One region of the Brevibacillus sp. HB1.1 genome, then DNA from elsewhere that is predicted to be linked to it. Evidence: riboswitches for the same ligand, from Rfam matches in the RefSeq annotation. Region 1 holds a riboswitch; the other holds the start of a gene.
What was found. Region 1 has a riboswitch for cyclic di-GMP ahead of HPY27_RS14205 (methyl-accepting chemotaxis protein). Riboswitches for the same ligand answer to the same signal wherever they lie in the genome.
Positions count from the first base shown of each region.

Region 2: linked by a shared signal. The riboswitch ahead of HPY27_RS14750 (GNAT family N-acetyltransferase) and the one ahead of HPY27_RS14205 (methyl-accepting chemotaxis protein) in region 1 are both predicted to bind cyclic di-GMP.

Region 1 is NZ_JABMIV010000004.1:349,881-365,371, reverse strand. It holds gene HPY27_RS14220 (leucine-rich repeat domain-containing protein) at 49-888, opposite strand; partial or broken gene HPY27_RS14215 (FAD-binding oxidoreductase) at 986-1,135, shown strand; gene HPY27_RS14210 (formate--tetrahydrofolate ligase) at 1,283-2,911, shown strand; cyclic di-GMP riboswitch class I at 3,049-3,149, shown strand; gene HPY27_RS14205 (methyl-accepting chemotaxis protein) at 3,222-5,195, shown strand; gene HPY27_RS14200 (transporter substrate-binding domain-containing protein) at 5,311-6,168, shown strand; gene cshA (degradosome RNA helicase CshA) at 6,421-7,977, shown strand; gene HPY27_RS14190 (PepSY domain-containing protein) at 8,127-8,450, shown strand; gene HPY27_RS14185 (PTS mannitol transporter subunit IIBC) at 8,641-10,071, shown strand; gene HPY27_RS14180 (BglG family transcription antiterminator) at 10,135-12,240, shown strand; gene HPY27_RS14175 (PTS mannitol transporter subunit IIA) at 12,237-12,671, shown strand; gene HPY27_RS14170 (mannitol-1-phosphate 5-dehydrogenase) at 12,678-13,838, shown strand; gene ptsP (phosphoenolpyruvate--protein phosphotransferase) at 13,856-15,491, shown strand, end outside.
Region 2 is NZ_JABMIV010000005.1:15,289-30,779, reverse strand. It holds gene HPY27_RS14835 (alpha-hydroxy-acid oxidizing protein) at 1-445, opposite strand, end outside; gene HPY27_RS14830 (spore germination protein) at 571-831, opposite strand; gene HPY27_RS14825 (SDR family NAD(P)-dependent oxidoreductase) at 985-1,728, opposite strand; gene HPY27_RS14820 (SDR family NAD(P)-dependent oxidoreductase) at 1,770-2,525, opposite strand; gene HPY27_RS14815 (LysR family transcriptional regulator) at 2,662-3,588, shown strand; gene HPY27_RS14810 (glycoside hydrolase) at 3,643-5,934, opposite strand; gene HPY27_RS14805 (VanZ family protein) at 6,074-6,841, opposite strand; gene HPY27_RS14800 (PadR family transcriptional regulator) at 6,834-7,160, opposite strand; gene HPY27_RS14795 (KTSC domain-containing protein) at 7,627-7,890, shown strand; gene HPY27_RS14790 (amino acid ABC transporter ATP-binding protein) at 7,956-8,702, opposite strand; gene HPY27_RS14785 (amino acid ABC transporter permease) at 8,717-9,376, opposite strand; gene HPY27_RS14780 (amino acid ABC transporter substrate-binding protein) at 9,449-10,225, opposite strand; gene HPY27_RS14775 (DNA alkylation repair protein) at 10,386-11,093, opposite strand; gene HPY27_RS14770 (hypothetical protein) at 11,217-11,402, opposite strand; gene HPY27_RS14765 (DNA alkylation repair protein) at 11,537-12,376, shown strand; gene HPY27_RS14760 (Crp/Fnr family transcriptional regulator) at 12,376-13,053, shown strand; gene HPY27_RS14755 (peroxiredoxin-like family protein) at 13,138-13,800, shown strand; cyclic di-GMP riboswitch class I at 13,974-14,057, shown strand; gene HPY27_RS14750 (GNAT family N-acetyltransferase) at 14,252-14,806, shown strand; gene HPY27_RS14745 (methyl-accepting chemotaxis protein) at 14,799-15,491, shown strand, end outside.

The DNA of each region.
Region 1 (15,491 bases):
TAAGAGAGGTTGAGGCTGCCGACTTCCTCGGCAGCCTCTTTTTAAAACTTAATTTCCATCATTAATTTCATTGCCATTTTCAGCGACTTTGATTTCTTTTTTCAGCAAAGCTAAGTCGCTAATGCTTTTTCGATCAACTAGCAGAATTGATAATTCATCAAGACTGAGTAACGGTTTTATAGAAGTTACCTTTGTGCCTCTTATATCTAAATAATTTAATTTAGTTACAGACTGTATAGATGTAATGTCTGTGATGGGAGCATTCATCATTTGTAAACGTTCCAAATTCGGTAGTTCTTTTACAAAATTCATCGAATTAATAGGATTATTTGATACATCTAAGAAAGTAAGATGGGGTAGTTTAATTGATGATAAAGCTGTTATTTTATTATTTCGAATGGTTAAGTGCTGAAGAGATTTACTATTCTCAAGCATTTTCAAATCTGATAAATCTCCCTCATTCAGTGAGAGGCTTATTAGTTTACTGTTATTTAAAACAGGTAACTGAGCTTCCTGAAAACCAGCGATTGAAAGATATTCTAGTTCACTTAAATCCTTTAGAAATAGATAATCTTTAACATTGATTCTATTCAAAGATAGCGTTTTAAGGTTTTTCATTTTAGATAGGACAGATAAATCAATCGGTGCATCTCTTTGTTCCAGAGGAACATTATCTATATCTAATGTGAGTTCTTCGATATTGAATAAATCCTCCATTTTGATGTCCTGCTTTTGCTTATTCAGTGATTTAGATAAAGATTCTAATAATAACGGGGAGACACTCTCCGCTTGGGATTGTTCTTTCGGCAATTCATTCAAATTCGTTTCGTTGGCTTCGCATCCAGTTAGTACACCTAAAATGATCAAAAGAGTTATAAGCTTTTTCAAATTCATCCCCCATTTTTCAGGACATCCTAGTGGCTATCCTGTCATTAACTGTATGACGTTAGATTCCATAAATTGGTTTCTCGCTTTTTTTATTCTAGGAGCCTGCACCGGAGAACATGGTGTGGGTGTCGGGAAAATCAAATACCAGCGCAAGGAACACGGAGAAGCACTGGACGTCATGCAAGCTATGAAACAAGTGATGGACCCGAACGGTATTTTGAATCCGGGAAAAATTTTCGGGAAATAACAGAGAGCCTGCATTCTGAACGTTTGTCGGAATGTGGGCTTTTTCTTTTGCGTAATGTGTCGAAGAGGAGAGGAGAAAAAGGAAAAATGCAGAATGTAGAAGATTGGTAACTGGTGCATTACATTCTGGTGTGGCAGGGAGGCAAGTATGAAGTCTATTGTTGAAATTGCCAAGAGTGCAGGTATCGAAGAACAGCATTTGGAGCTATACGGAAAGTATAAGGCCAAACTATCAGATGAACTATGGGAACAAGTGAAGGATCGCCCTGATGGCAAACTGATTCTTGTTACAGCGATGAACCCAAATCCGGCGGGAGCAGGGAAGACGCTCACGACGATTGGTCTGTCACAATCATTAAATTATCTCGGGAAGAAAACAATGGCAGCGCTTCGCGAGCCGTCCTTGGGTCCTTGCATGGGGATCAAAGGAGGCGCAACGGGAAGTGGCCAAGCACAAATTCTCCCGGCTGATGAAATTAACCTGCATTTTACAGGGGACATTCATGCGATTACAGCTGCACATAACTTGTTGGCAGCGATGATCGACAATCATATTTTCCATGGCAATCCGCGCGGGCTCAATCCAAAGAAAATCGTATGGAAACGGGCAATGGACATGAACGACCGCGCATTGCGTAACATCGTTGTTGGTCTGGGTGACGGCAATGGGATGACGCGTGAGGATGGCTTCATGATTACGACCGCGTCAGAAATCATGGCGATTTTATGCTTGAGTGAGAATCTGGCAGACTTGCGCGAACGGTTGAACCATATCATTATTGGCTACGATTTCGATGATCAGCCTGTACGGGCAGAAGAAATCAACGCGGTCGATGCGATGTGCGTTCTCTTGAAGGAAGCGATTAAGCCCAATCTCGTACAGACAATCGAGGGAACTCCGGTCATTATTCACGGCGGACCTTTTGCAAATATCGCGCATGGGTGTAGCAGCGTGATCGGAACCAAGATGGCCTTGAAGCTGGCGGATTACGTCGTAACAGAGGCGGGCTTTGGTGCTGATCTGGGAGCGGAGAAGTTTTTTGACATCAAGTGCAGAAAAGCAGGCCTGACTCCATCGGCTGCTGTCGTGGTCATTACGGTTCGCTCCTTGAAATTCAACGGCGGGGTAAAAGTACCTGACCTGGCAGTGGAGAACTTGTCTGCTCTGGAAAAAGGCTTCGAAAACGTCAAGCGCCATCTGGAAAACCTCCAGAAGTTCGGTGTGCCAGCAGTGGTGGCCATCAATCATTTTGCGACAGATACCCAAGCAGAGATTGATGCCGTCATTGCGCTATGCCAAGCCGCCGGAGCTGAAGCAGCACTCTCCAAAGTATGGGCAGAAGGAGGAGCTGGCGGTGTCGAGCTGGCTGAAAAAGTGACGCGTGCAGCAGAGCGACCTTCGTCCTTCCGATTCTTGTATGAGGAAGACCTCAGCATTAAAGACAAGATTGAGACTGTCGTGAAAGAAGTATACCGTGGATCAGGGGTTGTCTTTTCGCCGCTGGCATTGAAAACAATGCAAAAGGTAGAAGAAATGGGCATGTCCCATCTGCCTGTGTGCATGGCGAAAACACCGTACTCCTTTACGGACCGCGCTGATCTATTGGGGGCACCTGTTGACTTCACAATCCAAGTGAGCGAAGTGCGCATATCAGCAGGAGCTGGTTTTATCGTCGCATTGACCGGAAGCTTGGTTACAATGCCAGGCCTCCCGAAAAAGCCGGCTGCGGAATCGTTATATGTAGACGAGGATGGGCAAGTGATCGGATTAAGCTAATCAAAAAGTTTGACAAAAAGCTGACAACTGTAAAAGGTTGTCAGCTTTTTTTCCATTTTGAGGTTTATTAGCGAAAAGTTATGGGAAATGAAAGGTGAGATTGAAAAAAAGTGGACTTTAACTGAAAAAACAACAAGGAATGACAAAGGCAAACCTGTTGAAAGGCAGGGACGCAAAGCCACGGGTCTAAGGACGAAAGTCAAATGACTTTCGCAGCTAGGACAGCCGGGTTGCCATACCGTAGTCATGATGGGCTGTCGGTGGGCAGTCTTTTTTTTGTTGAAAAAACAGAAGGGAGAAGTGAATCGGTATGAAAAATAGTTTGAAGAATAAGCTAATTATCGTTTTGTGCCTGCTGTTGGTTATTAGTTTGGGTACGGTTTGCGGTGCAAGCTATTGGAGTGCTTCCAATCTTTTGGCAGACAGTTTGGACAAAGAAGCTGAGTTGTCAGCTAGCAATCTCTCGATACGTATCGATGGTTTCTTTCAAGAAAAAATTAGTATTGTAGATGCGGTGGGAGGGCTGATGTCGGCTGATCAAAATGTCGAACAGGACCTGAAACTTATTCAAGAAGCTCAAAAGGAAAATCCCGAGTTTGAGACGTTCTTCTTTTCGCATGACTTAAGCGGTAAGAAAGTAATCAATTTCAAGGGAGAAGTGACTGACATCTCGGATCGTCCGCATATTAAGGAAGCCAGCAAAGGGGAAGGGAAGGTTGTTGTCTCCGAGCCAGTCATTTCAAAGCGAACAGGGAATAACATCGTGACTCTTGTCGTTCCATTGATGAAGGACAATCGTCAATACGGTTATATCGGTTCTACTATTCCTATCAATGAAATCCAAAAAAAGGTGTCCGAAGAGAAATTTGGCCAAGCTGGTTACGCCTTTTTAGTAAGCAAAACAGGAACATTTATTTATCATCCGAAAAGCGAGTACATTCTGAAGGAATCGATTCTCGACATGGGTATTCTTGAGCTTCAGACAGCTTTTGAAGATATCAAACAAGGGAATCATGGAATCGCCCAATACAAATACGAGAATGTAGAGCGATTTGCTTCCTATGCTCCTACCAGTTTGAACTGGGGCCTATACATCACTGCACCCGTAGCGGAGCTGCATGCGCCTGTCGATCAATTGTCAGTCCGATTGATGGTGATTTCCCTCATCGTGTTGGCGATTGGGGTTGTCCTCGTTTATTTCTTGGCTGTACGCATGGTGAAACCAATTGAGCGTCTGAATCACGCAGTAAATGTAGTGGCGCAGGGGAACTTGAAAGAGACAGTAACGGTTGAGGGAAAAGACGAGATTGCAGTTCTGTCACGTGACTTTAACCAGACGGTATCGCACTTGAAAAATTTGATCGAAGACGTATCTCTGTCGTCTGATCAAGTACAGCGTTTTAGTCAGGAAGTATCTGAAGGTATTAAACAAGCGACGGAAAACATCAACCAAATCGGTTTGTCTATTGCACAGATTTCTGAAGGAGCAGAGGCGCAGGCCACCAGCTCGCAGGATGTCGCGTTGTCAATGAATGACATGGCAGCAGGCATCGTGAAAATCGCGGAGACGTCTGCACATGTTTCAGAGGCTGCCCAGGTAGCAACAGAGCAGGCAGAGCAAGGAACTGCTGTGGTAGAGCAGGCAGTTCGCCAGATGGGAAGCATTGGCGAGGGAACATCGAAGGCGACAGTAGCCATCGAGCAGCTCAACAATCGTTCCAAAGAAATCGAAGGCATTCTCGATACGATCAGTCAGTTAACCTCGCAAATCAATTTGCTTGCCTTGAACGCTTCGATTGAGGCAGCACGTGCCGGCGAGCATGGACGTGGGTTTGCCGTGGTTGCCGGAGAGGTGAAAAAACTGGCGAATCAATCCGAAGAATCCGCATCCAAAATCGCAATGCTGATCGGAGAAATCCAGCAGGATACTCGTCACGCGGTAGAAGTCATGACCGCGGGCAACCAAAACGCTCAGCAAGGTATTCAACTGGTCGAAGAGGTTCGCGAAATCTTCGGGCATATTTTGGAATCTTCCCGTAACGTTGCTGCGCACATTTTGGAAGTATCCGCAGCATCTGAGCAAATGTCAGCGGGCTCCCAACAGGTGAGTGCTTCTGTAGATGAAATGCATAACATTGCAAAACATGCTTCACTCGACGCGCAAACAGTGGCAAGGGCGACCGAAGAGCAACTTCAAGCCATCCAGGAAATTGGCCAGTCTGTCGAGCGTTTGAACGCAGTGGCAGAAGAATTACAGCAAGGAATTGGTAGGTTTACTGTGTAAGAGGCGGCTCGACAGGTTGTAAGTCCTCTTCTTTGAAAGGGGGGATGCCAATAGGGGATGATGGAGTTTGTTTCTGATAACTAAATTCATACCGTTTAACAGGAGGAGAAACCAGATGAAAAAATTTACAAAAACAATCTTGGCGAGCACACTCGCTGCAACTATGCTCATGACAGGTGGAACAGGTGCTTTTGCCGCAACGGCGGTTAAGCCTGTGCCAACCGTAGCTGCTGAAGCTGCTAAAAAACCGCAAACGAAGAAGTTTGAGTCTCGTTTGGACGAAATCATTGCGAGAGGCTATATCCTCGTAGGTACTCCAGGTGACTACAAACCATTTACATATTTGAATCCAAAAACGAACGAATTCGAAGGTTACGATATCGATGCGATGAAAGAATTCGCAAAAAGCCTGGGAGTAGAGGCGCGTTTTGTCCAAACATCTTGGCCAACACTGATGAACGATCTCTTGGCAAATAAATTCGATATTGCTGTCGGAGGCGTTACGCGCAACACAGACCGTCAGAAAAAAGCGCACATGAGCGATCCTTACATTCAGTTCGGTAAAGCTCCACTCATCCGCAAAGAAGACAAGGACAAGTACAAGAGTGTAGCAGACATCAACAAGCCAGAGGTGCGCATTGGTGTGAATCCAGGTGGCACCAACGAAAAATTCGTTCGTGAGCATCTGACAAAAGCAACTGTAACAGTTGAACAAAACAACCTCGACATTCCTGGTCTGGTAGCGAGTGGTAAGTACGATGTGATGATCACAGATACGCTGGAAGCAATTGTGTATTCTAAAGCAGATTCCCGCCTGTATCCAGCTCTGACCGACAACCCGTTCACGAAGAGTGAAAAAGCGTACATGATCCATCGTGGAGACACCATCTTCGCTAACTACCTGGATCTGTGGATGGACGAGATGAAACTGCAAGGCAAGTTCGATGAGCTTTACAACAAATGGGTAAAATAATCCGATAACAGACAAGCAGCCTGATCTTAGGCTGCTTTGTTATTTTTAAAAACGGTAGCATCACAAAATCAGGCAATTTGGGTATATATGCAGTTTGCTTTTTCAGTCATTGCATGGTACGATTACAGCTATGTTCTTTAGGGTGCTACGTACAATCGGGGATAAAAGGGCATGTTCCGGATCGTAAGGAATAGTGCCCTTTTTTTTGAGAATTTTATAGATGAAGGTATTGATAAAGGAGACTGACATTCATTGGCGACTTTTAATGATTTTGGCTTACATCACTCCATTGTTAGAGCGTTGAGCAACATGGGCTTCGAAGAGGCTACAGCGATTCAGGATCAAACGGTTCCTGTAGCACTGCAAGGTCGTGACCTGATCGGTCAGGCACAAACAGGTACTGGTAAAACAGCTGCATTCGGTATTCCATTGATTGAACGCTTGGATGAAACAAGCGGAAATATTCAAGGGGTTGTTTTGACTCCAACACGTGAGCTGGCTGTTCAGGTTGCAGAAGAGATTAATAAAATTGCCCAATTTAAAAACATCTCTGCACTGCCAATCTATGGTGGTCAAGACATCACTCGTCAAATCAAAGCGTTGAAAAAACGTCCACAAATCATCGTAGCAACACCTGGTCGTTTCATGGACCACATGAGAAGAAAAACCATTCGTCTGGATGCCATTGAGGTTGTTATTTTGGACGAAGCGGATGAAATGCTGAACATGGGTTTCATCGACGACATCAAGGAAATCTTGAAAGAGGTTCCAGACAATCGTCAAACCCTGTTGTTCTCTGCTACGATGCCGAGAGCGATCCAAGAAATTGCACAACAGTTCATGAACGAACCAACCATTATTCAAGTGAAAGCAAAAGAAGTAACCGTGCCAAACATTGCACAGGAATACATGGAAGTAGCTGAAAAGCAGAAGTTCGATGTACTGTGCCGTTTGCTGGATATTCACTCCCCTGAGTTGGCTATTATTTTTGGTAGAACCAAGCGCAGAGTTGATGAGCTGTCCGAAGCCCTGACCAAGCGCGGTTATGGTGCAGAAGGTATCCATGGTGACTTGAACCAAGCGAAACGCGACAGCGTGCTCCGCAAGTTCAAGGAAGGTACGATCGAAGTACTGGTAGCGACTGACGTGGCTGCACGTGGCTTGGACATCAGCGGTGTAACGCATGTATTTAACTTTGATATTCCACAAGACTCCGAGAGCTACGTTCACCGTATCGGTAGAACGGGACGTGCTGGTAAAACAGGTCTGGCAATCACGTTTGTGACTTCCCGTGAAATCGACCATCTGCGTCTGATTGAGCGTACAACAAACCGTCGCATGGAGCGCCGTGCGGTTCCTTCGATGGCTGAGGCTTTGGAAGGTCAACAAAAGATGACGGTAGACAAAATTCTCGAAGCATCTGGAAGAGACGATCTGTCTGCTTATAAAACACTGGCAGAGCAATTGCTGGAGGATGTCGATTCCGTAACACTCGTATCCGCAGCACTCAAGCTGTTGACTAAAGAACCAGATATGACTCCTGTTCGCCTGACAGAAGAGGCTCCTCTTCGTGTAGGGAAGAAAAAGCTGCCTCCAAAAGGAAAAGGTGGCTTCGGTTCCGGTTTTGGCGGAAAGCGCCCATCTCGCCCACGCAATGGCGAATATCGTCCACGCGGCGGCGAATCTCGTCCACGCAGTGGCGAATCTCGTCCGCGCAGTGGTGACTCTCGTCCACGCAGCGGTGACTCTCGTCCACGCAGCGGTGACTCCCGTCCACGCAGTGGAGAATCTCGTCCACCACGCAGCTAGGAATCGATCGATATCGCAAGTAAAGACTGGTGTGCACATGTGCGCATCGGTCTTTTTTTCGTGTTGACCTGCCTGCGAATATTTAGGGGAATCCGTGACAAACTAGGAGTGTTTTGGCACGAATTTTCGCGCAGGAAGAGAGGGCAAGCATGAGGAAAACAGCCATTGGAAAGTGGGCTGGTATTTGGCTCGCCGTATTGGGTGGGGGAATGTCGGTCCATGCAACTGGACATTCCTTTGACCAAGCGAAGGAAATTTCTGCGATCATCGAGCCAACAGACATTACCAAAGAAGACGCCATACGAATCGCCTTGCAGCAAGTAAAAGGGCGAGTTGTCCATGTTGAGTTAGAAAAAGACGAAGGTGTTCTCGCGTATGAAATCATCATTCTCACCGAGCAAAATCAGGTGTTTGAAATCGATGTCGATGTGAAGACGGGAAAAGTGATCAAGGTTGAATCGGAGAATTTGTAAGGAGAAGGCTTCTGCAACTGGGCAGAGGTCTTTTTCCTATGGGCAATTAAGTTTTGGCAACAACGAGTCAGACAAATTCGCGCTTTGATTTTGTTGTTACCTCCTATGAAAACGCTTTATATTTGAGGTGTACACATTATCATTTCAATCATGTCAACATCTCATAAATAGGGGTAAAGGAGGGTGCAGTATGGAGAGTGTGGAAACAAAAAATGCTTCGGGTGGAGTGCGGGTCTCGGTACAAAAGTTTGGACGATTCCTGAGTGCAATGGTTATGCCGAATATCGGTGCTTTCATCGCTTGGGGGTTGATTACCGCTTTATTTATCCCAACAGGTTGGCTGCCTAACGAAAATTTGGCCAAATTGGTTGGACCGATGATTACGTATTTACTGCCACTGCTGATTGGTTATACTGGCGGGAAAATGGTCCATGATGTTCGAGGCGGGGTCGTAGGTGCCGTCGCTACGATGGGGGTTGTCGTAGGCGCAGACATCCCGATGTTCCTGGGAGCCATGATCATGGGTCCTTTGGGCGGCTGGGTCATGAAAAAAGTGGACCAGTTGTTCGAAGGAAAAATTCGTTCCGGTTTTGAAATGTTAGTGAATAACTTTTCCGCGGGTATTGTTGGCGGGTTACTGACACTGTTTGCTTTCCAAGCAATTGGGCCTGTCGTTGCAGGCTTGAGCAAGGCGCTTGCAGGGGGTGTAGAAGTCATTGTAGGTGCAGGATTGCTACCGCTTGCCAGCATTTTTATCGAGCCAGCGAAGATCCTGTTCCTGAACAATGCGATTAACCACGGTATTTTGAGCCCGATCGGTCTGGATGAAGCGGCGAAGTTGGGTCAGTCCGTTTTCTTCCTGCTTGAATCCAATCCGGGACCAGGTCTGGGAATATTGTTGGCATACTGGCTTGCTGGCAGAGGCAGTGCCAAGCAATCGGCACCGGGTGCTGTCATCATTCACTTCTTCGGGGGTATCCACGAAATTTACTTCCCGTACGTGCTGATGAATCCGCGTCTGATTCTCGCGGCCATTGGTGGCGGGATGGCTGGTGTGTTTACCTTCACGCTGCTCGGCGCAGGATTGGTGGCGCCACCGTCTCCAGGTAGTATTTTCGCCTTGATTGCAATGGCACCGCGTGGTGGATTGCTCCCGGTACTGGCTGGTGTGTTGGCAGCGACTGTCGTGTCCTTCCTCATCGCATCTGCTCTCTTGAAAATGAGCGCGAAGACAGACGAGGATGAACTGGAAAAAGCGACAGAAAAAATGCAAGAGATGAAAGGCAAAAAAGCGCAGGAACAAGAAGCGGTAGAAGCTCCAGTGAAGCATGAGGTAGCTGCTGCTGACGTGAAAAAAGTGGTCTTCTCTTGCGATGCGGGAATGGGCTCCAGTGCGATGGGAGCGGCGTCCTTGCGTAAAAAGTTCAAGGATGCGGGCCTGACCGAGATTACGGTCATCAATACGGCGATCAACGACATTCCAAGCGACGCTGATATCGTTATTACGCACAAGTCTTTAACAGAGAGAGCGCAGGTCAAAGCGCCTTCTGCGGAGCATATCTCTATTGAAAATTTCTTGAATAGTCCCGAGTATGACAAGTTGGTCAAACGCCTGGGGTAAAGGGAATCAACGCTAGTGGGAGCTAGCGTCTTCCCTCTTTGGCGTTAAGGAGGGAGCGAAGACATGCATGTATCCTCTCGACAGCGATCCATTATCGAGATTTTATTGAAGGAACAAAAAGGAGTTACCGTGGGTTCGATCGCCGAACAGGTTGGTGTAAGTGGTCGTACCGTTCACCGAGAATTGGATGCACTGACTTCCTTGTTTGATGAATTTGAACTGGAGCTGGTCAGAAAAACAGGTTCAGGTCTTGAAGTGGTGGGGACTGACGAGCAAAAGCGTGCACTCAGAATGTCTGTCCTGCATCACATGACGAAGGAATTCACCGCGCAGGAACGAAAGGCAATCATCCTGTGCGCACTCCTGGAGGCATCGGAGCCAGTCAAACTGATTTCGCTGGCGATCGATTTGAAAGTGACAACGGCAACCATCAGCCATGATCTGGATGATTTGGAGACGATGCTCGCTCGATACGATCTGTCACTCTTGCGAAAACGAGGGTATGGCGTGGAGTTGCAAGGTACAGAGTCGTCCAAGCGGCGGGCGATCAGCAGACTGATTGCCGAGCATCTGGACGATCACGAGCTGATTGGGATTATCAAAGAAAATATTCAAAACAAGGCACTGCGAGACATCGACTCGATTTCGGAACGGCTACTCGGTTTGATTGACCGGGAAAAGCTGATCAAGGTCGAAAATGCATTGAGCCATCTGGACGAGGAGCTTCCCTATCCTTTGGCAGACAGCGCCTATCTCGGATTGGTCACACATTTGGCATTGGCCATGGAACGGATTGAAAAAGGGGAAGGCATTCATTTTGACGAGAATACCCTCAGTGAATTGATTGGAACACCCGAGTACGAAATAGCCAGCAACATCATGGAGCGGCTAAAGCAGATTTTCCAAATGGAGATCCCAGCAGATGAGATCGGCTATATTACGATGCATTTGCGGGGGGCCAAGCTGCGGCATTCCCCGGATGACCAAGTATGGCCAGAAAATACAGAGCTCATGGTCATTACGAAACGCTTCATTCAAGCCTGCGAAGAACGCTTGGACATTCCGCTTGGCAATGACGCCTCGCTGTTCCATGGTCTGCTGACGCATTTGGAGCCAGCGTTGTACCGATTGCAGCGGAAGATGGAGATACGTAATCCGATTCTCGAGCAGATCAAGCAAAACTATCCAGAGCTGTTTGCTGTAACAAGTGAAGCGGTCCATACGATTTTGCCAGAGCTACAGGTTCCAGAGGAAGAGATCGGGTACCTAGTGATGCATCTAGGTGCGGCATTGGAGAGAACGCGCCATGAGCAGCAGTGGTACCGGGTATTGGTAGTATGCTCCAGCGGGATCGGCTCCTCCAAGATTTTGGCAACGCGTATTAAAAAAGAAATACCGGAGATCGTCAGCTTGAAAAATCTGTCCATGTTCGATCTGGAAGAGGTTCCGGCAACAGATTATGACTTGGTCATTTCCACCCTTCCCTTGCCGCTCGATCCAGCGGAATATGTCGTGGTCAGCCCGCTGCTTCCGCCAGACGATATCCAAAAAATTAAATATCAATTGCACACGACGAGTCAGAAACGATCCCATCAGGAGAAAAGTCAGCTGGTTCCCGCAGGACAGCAGTCCATCGAACAACTAAGGGCCATGCAATACTACGCTGCGTATGCCAATGAGCTTTACGATGGGCTATGGGGAATGAGATGGGATAATCGTGATCAGGGCATCGCCCAGCTTTTGGGACAAATCAGCATGAGGCTGAAAGAACGTGGAACGATCGAGGAGGTCGAACCGGTAGTCAAGCAGTTGATCGAGCGGGAAAAGCTCGGCGGTTTGGGGATTCCGGGAACATCCTTGGCCCTTTTCCACGGAAGAAATGAAGCGGTGAACAAGGCGTCTTTTACGTTTCACCAATTACGAGAGCCGGTCCTTCTTCGCTCGATGGATGAAGAAGTGATATCCATTGATATGCTTCTGCTCTTGTTAGGGCCGAAAGAAGTGCCGAAGGAAGGGCTGGAAGTACTCAGTGAGATCAGCTCCCTTTTGATTGAAGAAGACATGCAAGCGGTTTTGAAAACAGGAGAAACACAGCAAATTGCTGATTATATAGCAGGCAAAATGTATGCGTTTTGCCTTAAAAAGATAGGATTGGAGAGAACAAAATGAAAAACATACTGACAGCAGAAAAAATCATGTTGAATGCAAAGGTAGCCAATAAAGAAGAAGCGATCAGACTGGCAGGACAATTGCTTGTGCGTGCAGGCCATGTAACAGAGGCGTATCTAGAGAAAATGCAAGAGCGCGAGCAGTTGGCGACGACATACATCGGAAGCGGCGTAGCCATCCCGCACGGAACGAACGAATCCAAGGCAGAGATTCAATCTACCGGGATCTCCATCGTTCAGGTTCCAGGGGGCGTAGATTTTGGAGAGGGCAACACAGCTTATTTGCTGGTGGGCATTGCAGCTGTTGGAGACGAGCATCTGGAGGTGCTCTCGAACATCGCGATTCTTTGCTCCGAGGAGGAAAACGTCAAGCGGATTGTAAACGCGGCTTCGGCGCAAGAAATCATCACGATGTTCTCCGAGGAGGTGTAATTCCCTATGCTAGCTGTACATTTTGGAGCAGGTAACATTGGGCGAGGCTTTATCGGACAACTTTTGCAAAAGGCTGGCTATGAAATTGCGTTTGTGGATGTCAATGCGGCTTTGGTCGATGAGCTGAATGAGCGAAAAATGTATCGTGTGCAACTAGCAACAACAGGAAAACCGGAGTCGGTCGTGGAAGGAGTTCGAGCGATAAATGGTCAGGATGTAGCGGCGGTAGCTGAAGCGATCGCAACTGCCGATTTGGTTACGACGGCAGTGGGTCCCAACATTCTTCCGCATATTGCAGGGGCCATCGCAGCCGGCATTACCCGGAGACTTTCTGTTCATGCGAAGCCACTCAATGTGATTGCATGTGAAAACATGATTGGCGGCAGCGAGAAGCTGAAGGAGCATGTGTATGCGCATCTGACGGAATCGGTTCAAGCCGAGGCAGCACAATGGATCGGATTCCCCAATGCAGCGGTAGACCGGATCGTTCCTTTGCAGCAGCATGATGACAAGCTGCTGGTTATGGTTGAAACGTTTTTCGAATGGGTGGTAGATTCGTCGCAGATGGTTGGAGAAATCCCTTCCATAGAGGGCGTTACCTATGTGGAGGATCTTGCTCCGTACATCGAAAGAAAGCTGTTTACCGTCAACACAGGTCATGCGGTCATCGCGTACCTGGGGTATCAGCTGGGGATGAAAACGATTGATGAAGCGATGCGAGACGACCGGATTGTTCAGGCGACACGCGGGGCTCTCCAGGAGACAGGTGCACTGCTTTCTGCCAAGTACGGATTTGACCCGCAAGTGCATGGGCAGTATGTAGAAAAAATTCTCGGCAGATACACCAACCCGCTGCTGTCTGACGATATTGTTAGGGTGGCACGTTCGCCGATCCGCAAGCTGTCGCAGCATGATCGTTTAGTCGGCCCAGCGCTGCAATGCATGGAAAAAGGAATGAACCCAGAGCATTTGGGTCTGGCGATTGCAGCGGCACTGGCATTCGACTATCCCGAGGATGCGGAGTCCGCACGGATACAAGCAAGCCTGAAAGAGTTTGGATGGGAAAATACATTACACAATTGTACCGGCATTCCGGCAGGGCATCCTCTTGAGGAGATCGTGCGCGAACAGGCACGTAGATTGAAGGAATGGTCAGGTAGCCATTGAGAGAGGCTGGTGTTACGATGTCCCAAAAGATCACAGGTGTAAAAGCTTCAGCAGGTATAGCCATTGGTAAGGCGTTTTTACTGACAACGCCCGATTTACAGATTAATACCGTAGCGATTGAAGATCCGGCGAGTGAAATCCAACGTTTTCAAGAGGCATTGGCTCGAGCGAAAAATGATTTGGAGGACATCGTTCTGCGAGTGGAGCAGGAGATGGGCACGGACCATGCAGACATTTTCAAAGCTCACCTGCTCGTCTTGGAAGACCCGGAACTGGTCGATACCGTCAAAGATAAAATCTCAAACGAAAAGACAAACGCTGAAAGTGCCTTGAATGATGTCGCACAAGCATTCATCGGACTTTTCGAGCAAATGGACAACGAATACATGCGGGAGAGAGCAGCAGATATTCGTGACGTGACTAAGCGTGTACTTTCTTACTTACTCGGGGTACCATTTGCAGGACTCGGTGAGCTGACAGAGGAAGTGATCATTGTAGCGGATGATTTGACGCCTTCCGATACGGCCCAATTAGATCGTCGCTATGTCAAAGGCTTCGTTACGGACATTGGTGGACGAACCTCGCATTCTGCGATTATGGCACGTTCTCTGGAGATTCCTGCTGTTGTCGGAACACAAGGGATTACTCGTTCGGTTCAGCCCGCGACACTCGTCATTCTCGATGGGCATGAAGGGATCGCGATTATTGCCCCGAGTGAAGAAGAGATCGCTGTCTACAAACGCAAGCAAGCTGATTACGAAGCGCAAAAAGCCGAACTGGCGAAGCTTGTGAACGATAAAACGGTCACGTTGGACAATCATCATGTCGAGCTTGCCGCCAATATCGGAAGTCCTGAAGATGTCGCTGGGGCTATTGCCAATGGTGCTGAAGGTGTCGGGCTGTTCCGCACGGAGTTTCTGTACATGGGACGCAATGATTTTCCGACGGAAGAGGAACAGTACGTTGCGTACAAGCATGTGCTGGAGCATATGGGCGACCGCCCGGTGGTTATTCGCACATTGGACATTGGCGGGGACAAGCATCTCTCTTACTTGGCTTTGCCAGAAGAAATGAACCCGTTTCTTGGACATCGCGCCATCCGGCTGTGTCTCGACAACCAAGAACTGTTTCGTACACAGCTACGGGCACTATTGCGCGCAAGTGTACACGGCAATTTGAAAATCATGTTTCCGATGATTGCGACACTGGAGGAGTTCCGCCAGGCGAAAGCGATTCTGGAAGAAGAGAAAAAATCTTTGGTAAATCGCGGAGTTGTAGTATCCGATCAATACGAAGTGGGTATCATGATTGAGATCCCTGCTGCGGCACTGATGGCCGATCAATTTGCATGCGAAGTTGACTTTTTCAGCATTGGAACTAATGATTTAATTCAATACACAATGGCAGCCGACCGTATGAACGAGAAGGTCGCTTATCTCTACCAGCCTTATCACCCTGCCGTTTTGCGCTTGCTGTACAATGTCATTAAAGCAGGGCACGCGCAGAACAAATGGGTCGGCATGTGCGGGGAGATGGCGGGCGATCCGATCGCGATCCCGATTCTGTTGGGACTAGGTCTGGATGAATTTAGTATGAGTGCAGGGAGCATTTTGCCTGCGCGCCAACAGCTGAGTCGTTTGCGCGTAGAGGACG
Region 2 (15,491 bases), on a different contig from region 1:
AGAGCTGGAACCAACGATAGGCATCGCCCATCACTTCAGCAATCTGTTCGAGCGAGTGAGCGGAAACCGTACTGGCTACGAACGGCACTCCGGCTGCTGCCGCCGCCTTGGCAGACGCCAGCTCCCCATCGGGATGTGAAATCGTCTGCATACCCACAGGAGCCAAGAAGATCGGTGTGCGTAACGCTTGATTATACAGCGAGATACCAAGTGTACGATTCGTCACATCCCGCATCATCCGCGGAATGATTGCCCAACGGGAAAAAGCTGTCCGGTTTTCTACCAGCGTTTCCTCTGCCCCTGATCCCCCAGCAACGTAATCAAATGGCCCATCCGGTAACACCTCTCGCGCCTTTTTCTCCCAATCCTCAATGGAAATCGGCAGTGCCTGCGTGTCTTTGTTCACACGGGTAAATAAGAGTGATTCCTCATTTGTTTTCATCATCTGGTTTGCTTCCTTTCTGCGATCGTCTTTCATCTTTTTTATCTCAATTCACATAAATTCGCAATAGTCTTAATCTCTTTTCTATTCCACAGGCTTGTCCACATTCGCAACTGCCTTTATCAAGGCTACTTTTTCTTTTTGCCTTTTCGGGCTTTGCGACGGATTTGTTTCTTTGCTTTTTTTTCCTTCATTCCACGGGTAATTGAACCCACCCATGTGATGGTTTGACTATTTTCATTGATGACCTTTACCACGTTACCACTGTTGTTTCCACCTGAACCGGCAAACGCTTTGGTTACGCTTTTAGGAGAGTTATTTGCCGTATCACCAAAGTTAATGTTTCCGACATTGTTGTTGATTGTCACAGTTCCCACAAAAGTCGGCAATTCCTCTCCCTCCCCGTCTGCAATGGCTTATTTCCATCATATTCGGACGGTTTTGCGCCCGCTTGGACGATGGTTGAGGGCATTTGTCTGATGTGATCTTGCGAAAAAAAAATCTCCCCGAGTAGACAAATCTACGCGAGGAGAAAGACCTTTTTATTGCGCGGTATAACCGCCGTCGACCAGTAGGCTTGTCCCTGTGACGAAGGAAGCATCATCGCTGGCAAGGAACAGAACAGCCTTGGCGACTTCTTCTGGTTTACCCAAGCGCCCCATCGGATGCAATCCAATCAGGTGCTCGTTTAAGGCTTCATTTCGACCAGCGATCAGCGGCGTGTCAATATAGCCCGGGCAAACCGCATTTACGCGAATCCCTTGCTTCGCATACGTAAGTCCTAGTGTCTGGGTCAGGAGCTTCACTCCACCTTTGGCGGAAGAGTATGCGGTCACGCCAGCTTTTCCGGCATGGCTATGGATCGAGCCACAATTGACGATCGCGCCGCCAGTCCCTTGCGCCAGCATTTGCTCGATAACGTATTTATCGCACAAGAACACGCCAGTTAGATTGATATCAATCGTTCTTTGCCAATCATCCATGCTCAACAGATGACCTGGTGCGTCTTTCGCGATACCCGCATTGGCAAACAGAATGTCTACCTTTCCGAACTTTTCTACAGTGGCGTTCACCATGTTTTTCACTTCGTCTTCTTTCGTTACGTCCGTTTTCACGAACAACGCATCGAAGCCAGTTTGATTCAGCTCTTCCGCCAATTCATTACCACGTGGGGAGAAGTCAGCAATCACTACTTTCGCCCCTTCTTTTGCGAAGAGACGGACGGTCGTCTCTCCGATTCCGCTTGCTCCACCTGTTACGATCGCTACTTTATTTTCGAGTCTCATGGGTAACTCCTCCTATTTTCAAAAATGGTATTCATACCGTTTTATCTCGCTGTTGCGCCGCCATCGATGACGAATTCCGCCCCTGTGACATGAGAAGACTCGTCAGAAGCGAGGAACAGCACCATATTGGCTACATCCTCAACAGTTCCGAGTCGACCTGTTGGAGTCGCTTGTGCCAATTCTGATTTGGAATGCTTTGTCGTTTCCGAAGCATAGGACACCATGTTTGTATCGATATAGCCAGGGTGAATCGAGTTCACGCGCACACCGTGTGCCGCATACTCCATCGCTGCATCCTTGGACATGATGCGAACCGCTCCCTTGCTCGCTCCGTACAAGACGTGACCCGGCGCACCAAAAAGCCCAGCGATGGAAGAGGCATTGATGACAGAACCACCTTGTTGTTTTGCCATGAGTGGCATCACATGCTTCATTCCCAAAAAGACACCCGTTACGTTAATCGCCATGAGGCGATTCCATTCCTCTACGGTAATCTCCGCCAACGGTTTAATGATATAAATGCCTGCATTGTTGAACAGGATGTCTACTTTCTCGTATTGTTCTACGGTGGTTGCTACTACTTGCTGCCATTGCTCTTCGCGGCTTACATCATGCGCAATCGCGATGGCTTCTCCACCCGCATCCTTGATTTCGGCTACCGTCTGAGAGGCACTGTCCAGATTGATATCGGTAACGACTACTTTCGCACCTTCCTTGGCAAAACGAATCGCCGTTGTTTTCCCGATTCCTGTTCCACCACCGGAAATGATCGCTACTTTCCCTTCGAGTCTCGCCATTGTAAACGCCTCCATTTATTATGTCTTTTGTACCTGATCTCTTGCCTTGCTTTCATTATAGGACTCTTTTATATTTAAAAATATGTAAACATACTTACCCTTCCTTAAGTACAACTAAAGGATGTGAGCTTGCCAAATGCATCTGGAACAACTGGAATATATCGTAGAAATAGCGAAGGCAGGCTCCCTGACCAAAGCCGCTCAGAACAAGCATGTGACACTCTCCGCCATCAGTCAGTCGCTCGCCAGTCTGGAAGCAGAGCTAGGCGTTACTCTGTTTACACGTTCGCGCCTTGGAGCTGTACCGACCTCTGAGGGGCGCATCATCATCAAAAAAGCGTTTGAAGCCTTGGGAAAAATCCAGGAGATTTGGGAGGAAGCACAAAACTACACGAACACGTTGACTGGTGAGTTGAGACTCGCTACGATTCCCGGTCCCATGAATCTACTGGTCGATGCCGTCGCGAGCTTTAAAAAAGATTATCCTCACATCCGTACCGAAATTGCAGAAAAAGGCACGCAGGAAATATTAGAGGACATTCTTCATGACAAGCTGGACATCGGGCTAGTCATCATCCACGAGAACCTGCTCAAAAAGAGCGAGGGACTTGGCTTGGTGTTCGAACAGTTGCTAGAGGGGAAAATGGTCGTCGGCGTCCCCAAAAACTCGCCCCTTGCCTATCAGGATTCCGTTACGCCCGAAGAGCTTCGCAAGCAATCCTTTGTCCTGTACAACGACGACTATGTCAAATGGTTCGTAGAGGATTTTGCCGCTACGTATGGTCCTGTCGACATTTTGTTTACGACTAACAACACAGAAGCCCTCCGCAATGCGATCCGGCAAAATCTCGCTGTTACGATCGGACTGGATTATTCTTTTGTTCATGAACCACATTTGCAAGACTCCGATACGAGAACCCTTGATTTGGATATCCCTTATCAGCAACCTATTTATTATGGCTGGGTCCGCTCTGCGGAACGGCATTACTCCCGCATTTCCATGAACTTTATCAATCGACTCCAATACGATTTGAAAAGCAAGAAATACTCCCCGCTTCTTTAGTAAGCAAAAAGGCTGCCGGCATTATTTTCGCGGACAGCCTTTTTCTATTCATTCTTACTGCGCTGGAGCAAGGAATGTCTGTTTATTCTTACCATCGATGATGAGAGCCGATCTAGCCTTCACCACTTGATTCTCGTACGTGAAATCTTTCTGTGAGAAATTGGCGATCACTTGCAAATCATCCCCATAAACTGCCTTTTGCACGAGTCTGTCTTCAGACAACACGCGATAATCGGTCATCTCTTGCTGCACTGCTTTTTTATGGAAGGGAGACCACACCTTCAGATAGTTCATGATCAACTCTTGTTCAGCATCCCACATCTTTCTATCCACATGATAGAGCGGCGGAACATTGTAGAGCAGCTCTTTGAGCATACGAGTACCGACTTCTCCCTTGATCTTCAGGCTCCCCCACTCCCAGTGATGGCTTGTGATCACCGAGTTATTGTACACCAGTTTGTATAGCGGCAAGGAGTACGCTGGATCAATGTACACATGCTGGTACTCTTCCTTGATCGGAACCTGCTTCTTGTATCTCTCTGGAATCTCACCCGCTGGGGACCAATAACCTCCCACATAATACGGGCTTTGCTTGTTTTTTCGCATATCTGGATCTGCCCATTTGATGACAGGCGTCTCAATCCCGTGGGCAAAAGCAATGCTTCTGCTAGCGAAGTCGTTGCCCGTCTCAGAGCCAACGACCAATTTCTTTTCATCACGAATGTAGTCCATCCGTGCAAGCTTCGCCTTCATATCCTGTGCTTCTGTCGTCGTGTGCTCAGGTGAATAATCATCGTTGAAATCTCCTGCTGCATCCACATCAATAAACCACGAATTAAAAGCGACTTCGTTACTCATGATTTCATCCATGCGCTGCTTCACACTTGGCAACGATAAGGTTGGATTCAGCAATCTGCCACGTTGCAGAAAACCAGCCTTCTTTTCTCCATTTTTCTTCGTGATTGTCGCATTCTCATACAAGCTCTTATCCTTGAAAATGGCCGTATTCCAATCCTGATTTTCTTCCTTATGAATGGAATGGTACGAGTCGTAGCTAGCGATCAAATAGCCTGTATCATTCGCCTGTTGAATGAATGCTGGCTTCATGTATGCGGCTGTCCAGTCCGGCAAGCCGATCCATGCATTCGTAATTCCGGCTGCTTTCATGTCCTTGAGCAGATCAGTAGAATCCGCATTGCCCCACTTTTCTATCGGTGGAACGGCATCCTGCAATACACTTTTCAGCAGTTGTTTGTTCAAGTCGTACAGCTGTGCTTCCGTCAGCTTGTCGATCCCTTTTCCGATGAGTTCTTTTGTCTTCTCATCGACGCTCGTAAATAACTTCGGATTGTAAAACTCACGCGAGCGCAATGCATAGTTGAACCCGCTGATAATCGCTCTCTTCTGGTAGTCCGCAACGTAATCCTGTTTTTGAATCTCGCGGAATTGCTGGATGCTCTCTTTTCCATCCTCGCTGCTTTGCAAGAACTGCTCCATCCATCCGATGAAATTCGCGTCCAGTTTGGTTTTCAATACACGCCATTTTACATCCTCAGCAGTCAGGAAGCTCTTGTTCCACAAATAAAAATGAGGAGCTCCGTACAGCTTTTCCACATCCGAGTTCGCTTTCGCTTTTTCAGCAAGAGTCAGCAGCTCTCCCTTTTCCTTTATATAATCCTTGTACACGCCTGCAATGCTGACTGGATCATTGTCTGTTACATACAAGCGGAATCCGTAGGTCTTGTCTGAATGAATCGTCGGGAACTCATGCGAGAACGTGAAGGAAATCGTCGGATCGACTGCAAAATCGACTGTACTGTTAAACAAGTTGTCCACCACGTACATGAGCGCGTACTTGTTCTTATTGACAGCAAAAAAGCGCATCGAGAATGACTCCGCGAAAGTAAGACTCTCCTCTTTGAAAAAGGACTGCCACTCTCTGTCGTCGGCAGGAATCCACTTTCCTTCCCCCAAAGGCAGCATATAGCTAGGTCCTTTCACAGTAGGCCAGGAAAAGCTCTCTGTCCCTGTCGAGGTCAGGGTGATTTGCAAATGATCTTCTTTCTTTTGAAGCGAGACATCCAGCTTATCGTCTGGGTAGCTCCAGGTAATCTCTTGCTCACCTTTTTGTACATTCGCTACCTTACGGGCTGGCATAGGCTCAGAAGCGCTTTCCTTGACTCCGTCTTTCTCGACAAATACTTCGAAGGTCTCCGGCTTCACATCAAAAGTAAAATCTGCGTGTTGCTTCGCCTGCACTTGCCCGTTAGCATGGTTGCTCTCACAACCAATTACTACTTGGAGCATGAGGGCGAACACGATGAGTAAAATCGCTTTTCTTTTCATGAAATCCTCCTAGATCGAATAACTATGTATATCGTATTACGATGTACATATGCATAAAAAGTCATCGAAAACCTTGTCCAAGGTCACCTTACAACCCGGCGACCTCGGTCCATGAGTCTTCTTCGACTTATGTTGCTTTTTACGAGGGTGTAGCGGACAAATCATCATCGAAGCGAATACTTTTCCTTCGCCTGTGTATCATAGCTGCTCCTAATCGAAACATGCCATAACCAATCAGTCCCCCGATTACATTCAGCAGTAGATCATCGACATCAAAGCTTCCTAATGCAAGCAAAAGCTGCAACGCTTCAATGATAAGACTGGCAGACAATGTGAGAAAAAACACGCGATGCATGTTTTGAAAGGACAAGAATAACAGCGGCAAAAACAATCCCAGCGGCAAAAAAATAAGGATATTCCCTATCAAGTTATACATCACCGTACCGAAGCTGTAATGATCATAATGGAAGACGTAATCCACCAAGGTTTGAAATGGCTTCGTATTTTGAAAAAGATGCGTATATTGCGGGACGCCGTACTCGATCATCCTCTGCTTCCATTCCACTGTAAAAGCTCTGCGCCGGAAGCGATCAGGCGACAATAACAAGAGATAGCTGGAGATCGCTACATACAAGAAAAACAACGTCATGAACCATTTGCGGAAGTATTTATCAATGAGCGGCATCGATTCAGACAGTTCCCGGCTGATTGCCCCCGTAGGTCCAAATCGTTGAATGGTCAGAGAGACGGCTTGCTGTTCCTCGTAGCCTTCTTCGACCAGCTCACACTTCATGCTCCTTAAATGATCCATCAGCTCATCCTTGACATCCTGCTTTTCCCATTTGGAACACGGCAAACGATTGACAACCCGCTCTGCGTATTCTTCCAGCTTCATTCGCTTACTCACTTCCCTCATTGACGAGCGTAATGAGTCTGCTCAAGCTCTGCCAATCCTTCATCTTGTCTTGAAGAAGTCCCTGGCCTGTCTTGGTGATCCGATAATATTTACGGCGTCCGCCCTCATTGGCTTCCCCCCAGTAAGACTCCACTGCCTTTTGCGTCTCCAATCGCTTTAGGGCAGGATATAGTGTGCCTTCACCGATTTCATACAGCTCATCGCTTTTATCGCGAATCTTCTTGGCCAACTCATAGCCGTACTGATCTTTCTGTGCGATCAGCGAGAGTAGCAATAGATCGATGCTTCCTTTCAACAACTCTTTGTTCACAAAAGCATCTCCTCCCTGTGACATGCCTAGAGATTACCACACTATACCTCGTGATACAAGGTAGTTGATCAAGGAAATTTGCGGATAATTCATTTAGTTCTATGTAATTATTGACAATAATAAAATAGGTAATATAGACTATATTCGACAAGGATTTTCATGAGTCTACGTACTTTTGGATGATCATTCTTTTCAAAACACAACTAGATAATAGGCCCATAGAATGAACCAAAAAGAAGATCTTCCCTTTTATGGAGCAGGTTCCTTTCAATTCGTGACTTCATTCTCTCTAACAGGAGGCACTTACATGCTTGCCGACTTTTCATCGATCGTTCTGAACGCAGTTCTCTTAGCCTATTTTGCAATTGGTGTGCTATTTTTGTATTCCGAATCCAAATTTTTGCGTAAAATGAAGACTCGTAGAAATAGATAAGCCGATTTTTAGATAAAGGAGTTTGCACGTACATTGAGATCTCTTTTTCGCCAATTTCTGCCACGTCAGAATCAACCCCAAGAAATTACCTACAAGGAACTGGATTCGAAATTGATCAAAGCTGCTCGCTACGATCTGGTTACAAACCACCTCTACATCCGTTTTCACGATGGACGCGAGGTCGTTTACTGTCGGGTCACTCCTTACGCTTACAATGCGTTTTTAAATGCTGACTCGTTCAGCGATCATTTTCATTCGTTCATCAGCCAACGGTACTTGAACTATCAGGTGATGTAGCCTGTCTATACAAAATGCCCTCAGTCTGTCTTCTCGACACTGAGGGCATTTGTTGTTGATCTTCTCTATTTTAATGCGCGATGCAAAAATGATTTGGTCCGCTCAAATTTAGCGTTTGTAAACAATTGCTCAGGTGTCCCCGACTCTACGAATTCCCCGTTGTCCATAAACATGATTTGGTTCGCCACCTCGCGCGCGAATCCCATCTCATGCGTCACAACCATCATCGTCATATGCTCTTGGGCAAGCTGCTTGATGACTTGCAGGACCTCACCTGTCAGTTCTGGATCGAGCGCAGACGTAGGCTCGTCAAACAACAAGATTTGCGGATTCATCATCAATGCTCTGGCGATCGCCACACGCTGCTTCTGTCCGCCTGAGAGCCTTGCTGGGTATGCGCCTGCCTTATCAGACAAGCCGACCTTTTCCAAGAGCTCTGCACTCATGCGCTGGATGTCCTCCGCCGCCTCCCCTTTGACCACTCTAGGTGCGATCTCAAGATTCTCCTTCACCGTCAAATGAGGAAACAGATTAAAATGCTGAAATACCATGCCCATTCTCGAGGTGATCTGCTTGATTTCCTGGTTACTGGCGTAAACGCCGTCCTTCACCAAATAATCATCCTGCACCCGAATGCTGCCACCATTCACCTGCTCCAGATTGACCAAGCTACGTAGCATTGTGCTTTTGCCGGAGCCAGACGGTCCAATGACCGCCACGACTTCGTTCTTTTTCACCGAAAACGAGACATCTCGCAAAACTTCCTGATTGCCAAACGATTTCTTTAGATTCGATACTTGAATGATATCCATATTGCGCCAGCCCTTTATTCGAATTTGAACCTTTTTTCCAGCCACTTAAAGAATAACGTCAACAATAGCGTCATCAACAAATAAATGATTCCGGCAATAAAAAACGGAACGATGGTAAAGTCGCGATTCACAGCCGTTTGTGCAAAGTGAAGCAATTCTGGGACGGCAACCGCATAGAGCAGCGCTGTATCCTTTACGAGAGTAATGGATTCATTTGCGACGGCAGGCAAAGCCACGCGAAACATTTGCGGCAAAATAATCTTGTTGGTCGTCTGCCATTTGCTAAAGCCGAGTACCTGCGCCGCCTCGTACTGTCCTTTGTCGATCGACAATAGTCCTCCACGGAAAATCTCCGCGAAATACGCTGCGTAGTTCAGCACGAAGCCGAGGCATGCAGCTACGAATCGATCCATAACCAAGTATTCTCCGATCACTGGCAAGAGTGGGAGACCAAAGACAAAAAACAATAGCTGTAATAATAAAGGCGTTCCACGCATGACATACACATAGGTGTGCGCGAACCAAGACAGACCTCTGCTGCTGCTATTCGCCATTAAGGTAATGAGAAATCCCAATGGGATCGATGCCAGGATGGCGATGAAGAACAGCAACACCGTCATCTGCGCCCCTTCTAGCATGGGCACGGTAATGGAGATAATATAGTCTAAGCTCATCTGGTATGCTCCTAATCCTTATAATAAAGCGTGGCTTCGCCAATCATTCGGCGAAGCCATCGTATCTTCCGTTTATTTCAACACGCGATTTTCGCCAAACCATTTTTCTGATATTTTAGTTGCTGTTCCATCCTGATTCATGGTATCCAAGGCTTTTTGCAGTTCGTTCAATAACGCCTCGTTCCCTTTTTTGACGCCCACTCCATACTCCTCAGGTGCAAGTGATTCTTCCAACAGCTTAAAGGTTCCAGGTTCTTTTGCCATGTAGTAATCGGCTACAATCTGGTCGATGACAACTGCTTCCACGCGGCCAATCTTCATATCGCTCAATGCCAGTACATTATCAGGATACTCTGTAATTGATTTGACCTGATTTTTCATGTCACTTGCATTGACAGCGTCAGATGCGGAAGACAGCTTTTGCAAACCAATTGCTTTACCGGCCAAGTCTGACAGCTTGGTCCAGTTGCTATTTGCCATCGTGACCACTACTTGCGCGTTTTTCAGATAAGGCTTGGTAAAGAGAACCTTCTCTTTTCTCTCATCTGTAATCGTATATCCATTCCAGATCAAGTCGATACGACCGCTATTTAGTTCAGACTCTTTTGCACTCCAATCGATTGGTTGAAACTCGACTTGTTTTCCCATTTTTTCGCCGGCTGCACGCGCATAATCAATATCAAAACCGACTAGCTCATTTTTTTCATCCCGGAATCCCATTGGTGCAAACTTATCATCAATTCCGATAATCAGCTTGTTCGCGTCAGCGCCAGTTTTTGCGCTGGAACAGCCCACTACCAATGAAACCATCGCACTCAACAACAAAGACATCCATGCTATTTTCTTCATCGTGATGATCCCCCTCGTTTCCCTACTCTATATTTTACTCTGATAAAGTGGTAATACGTTAACAAGGTATCATGATAGCACATTAGCAAGGAATAGTCGATACTTTAGCAAACAAAAGCACCTTAGAAATATACGCCAAATGAATGAGTAAAATGCCCGACTAGCAGATGCATGTCTTTTTCTTTTTTCCGACACTCCCTCGTTCCTCTATCTTTTTGATATACTCCGTAGCCAACGGAACCTTGCACGCTGTCTGTCCGACGTCCACATGTACTTTGCCAATCGCTGCAGCCACTTCCAACGCTTCCTGATGAAGTTCCGGTACATACGCCCCTACTGAAATAACGAATTGATTCATGGTGTACCGTACGCGATTTTGTTCCTGATGAATCGTCTCCTTCACTCTCATGAGGAGCCGTTTGATTTCTTCTTTATGTAGCTGTTCATCGGGAGCAATCGACAAGTAGTTCGAATACGTATTCCACCCACATGTGGCTACCATCTCTTCCTTTGACTCGATCCATTCTCGTGCCAACTCCATGGCAAAATGACTCTCAGCCGCTACACTCGCAACCGTATATTCGGCGGGCGCGTACCAAGACGCTTCCTTGACCCAAGTCTGCAACCGCTCTTTTGTCATGCTCTTTGGGTCAACCGTCAATCCGGCCAAGTACATGGCGTCGTAGTTTCCCGTATCGTACAGCGCCTGGACGAGTTGCTGATCACGCTTGACCTCCTTGACCAGCTTTTTCATATCGCCGACTCGCACGCCAAACAAAGGCTCTTTTGCTCCATGCCGCAATAACGTTTTTTTCGTCTGCTCTGTCCGCATCGCTTCGAGCTTCTGCATGACTTCTTCCAGCGTCATCTTGTCACCCTCCTTTTTCTTCTATTAATTAGGATAACCAGCGGCGTTACCTCCAACACGAAAAAACCCTCCTCATTTAAAGGAGAGCTTTTTCCTGAAGAGCTTGACGCGCTTTTCCTATCCTTACGCCTGACTGCGTACTTTGATATACGAAACATTTCTGACGTTGATAACAACATCATCGTACTGTAGCCATCCACCGTCTTGATTAGCGACCATTTGAATGATCTCTTCCGGTTCCGTCGTTTCAACGCTAATCGTTTCACCGCCTCCGGAAAAGTAAAATTGAATCACTTTTACTTCCTTCATAAAATCCCCTCCTATTCCTTCTAGTTATCGGATGGTTGGAAAATTTTTGTTATGGGTGATTTTTTAGGTATACTTTTGTTGCAGCTATTCCGTTTTGAATGTATACCATTTCTGTGAAAAGGGGTTTGTTGAAAATGCCGGATTCGGTACACACGAGAAAAGGAGCAAGTAAAGCCTCGCTCATCCCTGACAATGTTTTAGCACTCCTTCATGCTGGAGAATTAGAAAGTGTCAATTTGACTGAATGGCAGGCTGTTGATCATATTCATCTGGTACAAAGCGTTCTTCCTCATGTTCAATTAGACACACATATCTCTCAACTTGTTTATCAATTAGAAGAAACGGGATCTACGAGCGGAATGAAAGCTATCCGTCTGATTGGCCAAGAACTACTTGCGATCTTACACAAATCGGGTGAACCCACAGCTACGTCTCCCGTTTTCCTATCGTTGGCCACCCACAAGTCAGACAGTGTACGTTGCTGGAGTGCCTATATCATTGGTTTGGACAACAGCTTATCGCTCGAAGAAAAGCTAAGGCAAATAAGAAAACTCTCGGCAGATCATCATTTTGGAGTGAGAGAGATCGCATGGATGGCAATTCGAGATTCTCTCGTGCATGATCTGAACCATTCCATTCACCTCCTGAGCGAATGGGTACTTGATACTGACGAAAATATTCGCCGCTTTGCGGTAGAAGCTACACGCCCTCGAGGGGTCTGGTGCAAGCATATTGACACATTGAAAAATGAGCCTGCTCGCTGTCTGCCCTTGCTTACGCCAGTGAAGTCAGATCCATCCAAATATGTTCAAGATTCTGTTGGGAATTGGTTGAACGATGCGAGTAAATCACAACCTGACTGGGTGACGCAGCTTTGTGACGATTGGTTAAGAATCTCTGATACAAAGGAAACGAAAAGAATTGTCACCAAAGCGAAAAGAACGATTCTGAAGACCCAAACCGAACAGAAATGATGAACCAAATCACCTATTTATCTCAATTTTATTTGTTAAATTCATTATCCGAGGAAAGTTTGCGCTTAATCGATCAATTAACCTCCTTATCCCCTTTTCCCAAAAATACGTGCATTCAAACACCAGAAACTTTTTCAGAGAGCTTTTACTTTATCAAACAGGGGAAAGTACGTTTATATAAAGTAAATCGGGATGGGCGGCAGTTCACATTCGACATCCTCGGGGAAGGCAATGTGTTTGGAGAAGTGGATCTCCTCTCATTAGGTACACGGGAGATGTATATAGAAGCCATCGAAGACTGCCTCATTTGTAAAATGAGCAAAGCAAAATTTGAGAGCTACATAATCGAACATCCGCAACTGATGATGAAGATCATGAAGATCATTAGCGATAGAATGGTTTCGATCAGCCAGGCAGCCGAAAATCTTGCTCTTCTCCCTTTACAAGATCGCATTATTTCCACATTAGTAAGGCTTGCCGATCAATTTGGCACTCCTAACAGTTCGGCATTTCAACAAATTGACTTACCTCTTTCCCATCAAGAACTCGCCCATTTTGTCGGGGCATCCAGGGAAGCTGTGACGGTAGCATTACGTGCTTTAGTAAGAGAAGAACTAATTCAAACAGGCTTTAAATCCATTTCCATTCATCGGGACGAAATTTTGAAGAGAATGTAATCCAGGTTACATCTTCCCCTCCAAAAGAAAGATATCGTAAAGCTATGGCTTTTACTATTCTTTCGAAAAAGAGGGGAACAACATATGGATAAACCACATTTTCAGAGCCTGCGCGAAGAGCTAGATTTTACAACCATTCAAATAGCAGACCTCCTCACTCGTGAAGTAACAGATGCATTTACAAAATCAATCGAGGAGCTGCGGACCTCTGGACACGCAAAGGGCTTGCCGATTGGTTCGATTGCACCTGATTTCTCGTTGAACGATCACACTGGCAAGACCATTACCTTGTCGGAAAAAATCGGAAAAGGTCCCGTCGTCCTTACATTTTTCCGTGGATCATGGTGCCCCTACTGCAATTTGGAGCTGCAAGCATACCAAAAACAGATCGATACGATAACCTCTCTGGGTGCCCAATTGTTTGCCATTAGTCCACAATCTCCTGCACACTCTCTTACTATGCAAGAGAAAAACGGTCTGAGCTTTCCCGTGTTATGCGATACCAATAACCAAGTAGCAGAAAAATATAAACTCAGATTCAGACTGCCTGATTTTTCACATGATACCTACCGATCATTGGATATTGATCTCCATCGTTTTAATAGCGAAGATTCATGGACACTCCCCATACCTGCTACTTATATCCTCGACAACCAGGGCGTAATCCGTTCAGCAGGCTTAGATCCTGATTACAAAAAACGCATGGAGCCTAGTGAAGTTTTAGACATTCTGCGTACCCTAACCTAACGCTTATATAACGAAAAACCAGTTGATCACACAACTGGTTTTTTCTACGTCTATGCTTTATGAACAATTAGTTTATTTTCCCTACCAAAACTTGACAAGAATATATCTTTTGGCTTATATTTTGCATGATTATGTCTAGCAAAATTCGACACATCTTTACAATTTTTGCTAAAAAATGCAAAAGGCAAAGTCATCGAAAGGTGGCGACGCAAAACCACGGGTCTACAGTCTTTGACCATGATAGCCGGGTTGCCATCATCTTGAGACCATTTATTCGATGTTGGTAGCTTCGGTTGTTCCATTTCGATGGAACGGCCTTTTTTTGTGTTTACATTTTTGAAAGGAGGATGAAAGCACTTTCATTATCGTATCGGATGGAAAAACATAACTTTAGTGACGTCAAACATACACAACATGGTTCAATCAGAGAAAATGATGGAGTGGAGAAGTTATGTACAAACAAGTAGAAACCGTACAAGAGTTAGCACAATTTCATGAAATCAAAGAAACAGTATGGACAAGCATGGGCTTCGAGATGGAGCATGCGAAAGAAGGCTCGGCTCAGTTCCTCTTACTTGCCGAAGATGGTGAAGCAGGTGGAACATTTGAAATGACGCCCTTTTCCAAATCAAGTGCTTATATGAAATCACTTTTTCAGGATGTTGTTACAGAAGATATGAAAGTAATGGAGGTAGACAGTCTCGCTGTTTTGCCGAAATACCGTGGACAACTAGGGCAAAAAGGAATTTGCTTAATGATAGATTACGCTGAAAAGCACGGTTATACCCACGCAATCGGGGTAGCAGATCCAACTTTTTTTACGTTCATTAATAAGAAGTATCAAGTAAAGGCGACTCAGACCAAAGATATCGTCTTTTACAAAGGGGCCGATGCCATTCCGACCCTCTTCCATCTAAAAGATGTCTATGACAATAAGCACGATCCGAAATATTCCTGGTACAATTCGTCGTCATCCAACCAAGTAAAAGTCGAGGTAGGTGGGTAACATGGATAACATGGATAACATTGATCTATTGAGAAGAAGAAACAATTGGGTCGTAATCGTATTCGCAAGTATTATTACGGTAGTTCAGGTCTTAAACCTTTTTCTAGGCGTATCGTACACATTCGTTTTCACGATACTGGGTATTTTGTATGGCGTACTGGCACCTTTTACTTACATCTCTAATCGCCCGAGGTTCCGTGAAAAAGCAGCGCCCTTCATGAAGTTTTTCAACTTCGCGGTAATCGGAATTTTTATGTTCATCGTAGTTGGACTGGACCCGCATATGATCAATATCATGACCATTATGTTCTTTGTAGCAGTCATGGGGATTTATCAAGACCGACTCATCAATATTTTGACGATTGTATCGACATTGGGTATTGTCTCTTACTACTTCCTGACACAGAGAGAAACGATTTTCCATTCGACAAACAACCTTGATCTGATGTACTTCTTGCTTACCTTCTGCTTCGTCTCTGTCACGAGCATGATGCATGCTGTATTCAATAACAAGCTGCAAGAGGAAAGTGAGCAACAAAAACAAGAAGCGATTGCCTCAAAGGAATCGTTGCAACGTGTTCTGGATCAGATCAATGAATCACTCACCTCTATGCAAGACTATCAAGAGAATTTGAACAAGGTGACGGACGGTGTAAATATTCGCGCAGTCGAAACCGTCGCTTCC